Regions from separate parts of the Streptomyces sp. NPDC000345 genome, predicted to be linked through region 2. Evidence: predicted binding sites of a transcription regulator. Region 2 holds the regulator's gene; the other holds the start of a gene.

Region 1 (2,392 bases), on a different contig from region 2:
ATCGCCCAGACCCGGGACATCCCGTCGTAGAGCGCGCGGCGCGCGTCGTGCGGGGTCGGGTGCAGGGAACCGCACGGCGTCCAGCCGGTGTCGCCGCGCTCGGCCACCGCGAAGCCGACGGGCAGCCGCACCACGTCCGGATGCGTGGCGACCGCCCGCGCGGAGTCCGCGAGTACGTCGGCGGGGAAGCGGGCGTCCGTGTACACGAAGTCGCGCAGCCCCAGACGCAGGGCGCCCGCCATCGGGCCCTCGTCCCGCCCGGCATCCAGGGCGAAGCCCACGTCCGGGGCCGGGACGACGGCCCGCTCCTCCCACAGCGGGGACACGGGCTCCGGATCGGTGGGCCGGGGCGGCTCCAGGCCGTCGTCGCCGGTCCGGGCGAACTCGTCCCCGCGTACGACGCGGTAGCGCACCCCCAGCGCCTCCACCTCGTCGGCCGGGGCGCGCTCCAGCACCGACACCGCCGCGAGCAGCGCGCGCCGAGCGGCCGGGTCGTCGGTGCCGTCCTTCGCCGTGAACCACAGGTGCGAGTTCAGCCCGTCCCTGGCCTGCTGAGGCATGCCGTCCACCACCGGCCGCAGCAGCCGCCAGCGCGGGTCCGAGCCCGAGGGGTCCCGGACGGCGACACCGAAGACGGGCCCGCGCAGGGCGATGTGCGGGTAGCGCCGGGTGGCCTCCACCGCGTCCGCCTCCATCACCCAGGCGACGGGGTCGTCCCGGAGCACCAACTCCGCGTGCAGCGCGTCGAGTCGTCGCTTCCAGTCATCGGTCATACGCGCATTGTGGTCGCGGCGCGCGACCGCTTCGGCCCGAATGCCGGAACTGAGAGACCCCAAAAGGAAAGCCAGAAGCGAAGCGGGCGCACACCGCCCCGAACCCCTCTCGAACGCGCCCCCGAGCGCCCCACCCCCTCGCCGGCCTCCCCGCCGGGTGCGAACGCCCCGCCCCGCGCCCCGGCCGGCCACCCCGCCCCGGGTACCCCCGGCCTCGGCTTGCTGTCGCGGTCGCGTTTTCACCTCTCGGTAATGCCTGGAGTTCTATTTTGGTTATTACTCCTGACCGTAGGCGGCCCCGCGCTTCCCGGCCGTCGTGATCGCCCACAGCGAACGGGCGGGGGTGCGGGGAACATTCGAAGGCTCATGTGCATTGAGTCGGCAAAGCTCAACTTGACTGCCGAAGGGGAGATCATGGCATCGACGTCCGCATCGCTCACCCTGCCCGTACTGCCGCTCGACGACGAGGTCGTGCTCCCCGGCATGGTGGTTCCGCTGGACCTCAACGACACCGACGTACGCGCCGCGGTGGAGGCCGCCCAGGCCGCCGCCCGCTCGGAGCCGGGGAAGCCGAGGGTGCTCCTCGTGCCCCGGATCGACGGGGCGTACGCGGGCACGGGTGTGCTCGGCACCGTCGAGCAGGTCGGCCGGCTGGCCGACGGCGACCCGGGCGCGCTGATCCGCGGCCGCGGTCGCGTGCGGATCGGCGCCGGCACCACCGGCCCGGGCGCCGCCCTGTGGGTCGAGGCCACGACGATCGACCAGAGCGTGCCCGAGCCCCTGCCCGGTCACGTCGCCGAGCTGGTCAAGGAGTACAAGGCGCTCGCCACCGCCTGGCTGCGCAAGCGCGGCGCCTGGCAGGTCGTCGACCGCGTCCAGGCCATCGACGACGTCTCCGCGCTCGCCGACAACTCCGGCTACTCGCCGTTCCTCACCACCGAGCAGAAGGTGGAGCTCCTGGAGACCACCGACCCGGTGGCCCGCCTGAAGCTCGCCACCCAGCAGCTGCGCGACCACCTCGCCGAGCAGGACGTCGCCGAGACCATCGCCAAGGACGTCCAGGAGGGCGTCGACAAGCAGCAGCGCGAGTTCCTGCTGCGCCGCCAGCTCGAAGCCGTCCGCAAGGAGCTGCGCGAGCTCAACGGCGAGCAGGAGGGCGAGGAGTCCGACGACTACCGCGCCCGCGTCGAGGCCGCCGACCTGCCCGAGAAGGTCCGCGAGGCCGCCCTCAAGGAGGTCGACAAGCTGGAGCGGTCCAGCGACCAGTCGCCCGAGGGCTCGTGGATCCGCACCTGGCTGGACACCGTCCTCGAACTGCCGTGGAACGAACGGACCGAGGACCGGTACGACATCCAGGGCGCCAAGGCCGTCCTCGACGCCGAGCACGCGGGCCTGGAGGACGTGAAGGAGCGCATCACCGAGTACCTGGCCGTGCGCAAGCGCCGCAGCGAGCGCGGCCTCGGTGTCGTCGGCGGCCGGCGCGGCGGTGCCGTCCTGGCGCTCGTCGGCCCGCCCGGCGTCGGCAAGACCAGCCTCGGCGAGTCGGTCGCGCACGCCATGGGCCGCAAGTTCGTCCGTGTCGCCCTCGGCGGCGTCCGTGACGAGGCCGAGATCCGCGG
Region 2 (2,392 bases):
GGTGCCCCGGAGTACTTCGACACCGGCGTGCCGCGCGGGACCACCTCCTTCTACTGGGTCACGGCGGTGGCCGAGGACGGTTCCGAGTCCCTGCCGGCGGGCGACTGGACGGTGACCGCGCCGTAGCGGACGGCGGCGGGCCCGTCAGCCCCCGCCCCGGCCGGCCCCGAGAAGCTCGGCCACACGGCCGTGACCACGACCACGTACCAGGACGCCCACGTCGCGGACGGGGAGAACCTCTGCTACGTCGTCCGGCCGGTCGACTTCGCCGAGAACGTCGGCGCCGGCACCACGGCCGACGTCACCGAGCACGATCTGCGGCCCACCGTGGAGACCCCCGCCGGGGCCACGCACGCCGCCTCCGCGTCGTTCTCCAGCTCCGGCAGTGTGCGGGTGAGCGGCTGGTCGCCGGCGGGCACGGAGGAGTACGAGCGGTTCCGGGCCGCCCGCTGGAACCCGCAGACCGCCGCCTTCGACCTCCTTCCGGACTCGGACTACGAGCCGCTCCACGACGAGAACGTCCCCACCGGAACATCCCTGTGGTACCAGGTCGTCGGGGTGCGCGCGGACGGCACGACCTCCCTGCCGGTCCTGGTGAGCGTGGCCGTACCGCCGTCCTCCTGACGGTATGACGAGGGCCCGGAGGATCAGGTGATCCTCCGGGCCCCTCGCGCGTGTGCCGTCGGTCAGTCCTTCGGCTTCTTCGGCCGCCACACCACCAGCGCGCTGGTCTGCTGGACCTCCTGGTACGGGACCAGGTCCCGGCGGTAGGAGGCGTGGACCGCGGCCTCGCGCTGCTGCATCGCCGCCGCCGCGCCCTCCAGGGCGTCCTGGAGTTCCGCGACCCTGGACTGGAGAGCGGCGACCTGGTTCTCCAGTTCGATGATGCGCTTGATGCCGGCCAGGTTGATGCCCTCGTCCTGCGACAACTGCTGGACGGTGCGCAGCAGTTCGATGTCGCGGGCCGAGTAGCGGCGGCCCCGGCCGGCGGTGCGGTCGGGGGAGACCAGGCCCAGGCGGTCGTACTGGCGCAGCGTCTGCGGATGCAGGCCGGAGAGCTGGGCCGCCACCGAGATGACGTAGACCGGGGTCTCCTCGGTCAGCTCATACGGCCCACGAAAACTGTCACCGCGCCGACGGCCGTCCATCACTCTCAAGCTCCCTTCGCGGCCTCGAACAGCTCAGCCCGCGGGTCCTCGCCCGCGGTCGCCTCGCGATACGCCTCGAGCGCGTCACGAGCCTTCCCCGTCACGTCCTTCGGGACACTCACCTCGACGGTGACCAGCAGGTCGCCGCGGGTGCCGTCCTTGCGGACCGCGCCCTTGCCCCGCGCCCGCATGGTGCGGCCGTTGGGGGTGCCGGGCGGCAGCTTCAGGGTCAGGGAAGGGCCCCCGAGGGTGGGGACCCTGATCTCGCCGCCCAGGGCCGCCTCGGCGAACGTCACCGGCACCGTCACCGTCAGGTTGTCGTCCTTGCGGCCGAAGACCGGGTGGCTGCCGACGTGGACGACGACGTAGAGGTCGCCCGCGGGGCCGCCGCGCTCGCCCGGGGCGCCCTTGCCGCGCAGCCGGATGCGCTGCCCGTCCGTGACCCCGGCCGGGATACGGACCTGCATGGTCCTGGACGACTTGGCGCGGCCGCTGCCCTTGCACTCCAGACAGGGGTGCTCGGCGATCAGACCGCGTCCCTTGCAGTCCGGGCAGGGGTCGGTGAGGGAGAAGCCGCCGCCCGAACCCCGCGCGACCTGGCCGGTGCCGACGCAGGTCGGGCACACGCGCGGTGTGCCGTTCTTGTCGCCGGTGCCGGAGCACGCCTTGCACGGGGACTGCGAGGACATGCGCAGCGGGACCGTCGCGCCCTCGATCGCCTCCGTGAAGGTCAGGGTCACCTCGGTGTCGATGTCCTGGCCGCGCCGGGGCTGGGTACGGGAGGTACCCGTGCCGCCGCGGTTGAACAGGCCCCCGAAGACGTCCCCGATGCCGCCGCCGAAGCCGCCCGGGCTCCCGCCCTGGGCGCCGCCGCCGAAGAGGTCGCCCAGGTCGAAGTTGAAGGAGCCGCCGGCGCCCGGTCCGGGGCGGAAGCCGCCGTTGCCGAAGAGGGCGCGTGCTTCGTCGTACTCCTTGCGCTTCTTGGGGTCGCCGAGGACGTCGTTCGCCTCGGAGATCTCCTTGAAGCGCTCCTCCGCCTTGGCGTTGCCCTTGTTGGCGTCCGGGTGGAACTCGCGGGCGAGCTTCCGGTACGCCTTCTTGATCTCGGCCTCGGTGGCGTCCTTGGGGACGCCGAGGACCTTGTAGAAGTCCTTCTCGATGAAGTCCTTGGTGCTCATCCTCGACGTCCCTCCTCTCTCATCGGTTCAAGCTCAGCCCTCGTCCGGGCCACCGCTCTCCTTGTC

What was found. The regulator HspR, encoded in region 2, represses chaperone genes until heat shock. The targets are predictions, from matches to a motif close to TTGAGNNNNNNNNNCTCAA.
Region 1: the regulator HspR is predicted to act here: its motif matches at 1,147-1,165, upstream of lon (endopeptidase La).

The regions. Positions count from the first base shown of each region.
Region 1 covers NZ_JBIAZE010000001.1:155,023-157,414, reverse strand. Annotated here, with positions in the region: gene ACFY30_RS00735 (DUF5954 family protein) at 1-773, opposite strand, end outside; gene lon (endopeptidase La) at 1,188-2,392, shown strand, end outside.
Region 2 covers NZ_JBIAZE010000006.1:166,805-169,196, reverse strand. Annotated here, with positions in the region: gene ACFY30_RS16550 (fibronectin type III domain-containing protein) at 1-126, shown strand, start outside; gene ACFY30_RS16545 (hypothetical protein) at 190-624, shown strand; gene ACFY30_RS16540 (heat shock protein transcriptional repressor HspR) at 687-1,148, opposite strand; gene dnaJ (molecular chaperone DnaJ) at 1,154-2,326, opposite strand; gene grpE (nucleotide exchange factor GrpE) at 2,360-2,392, opposite strand, start outside.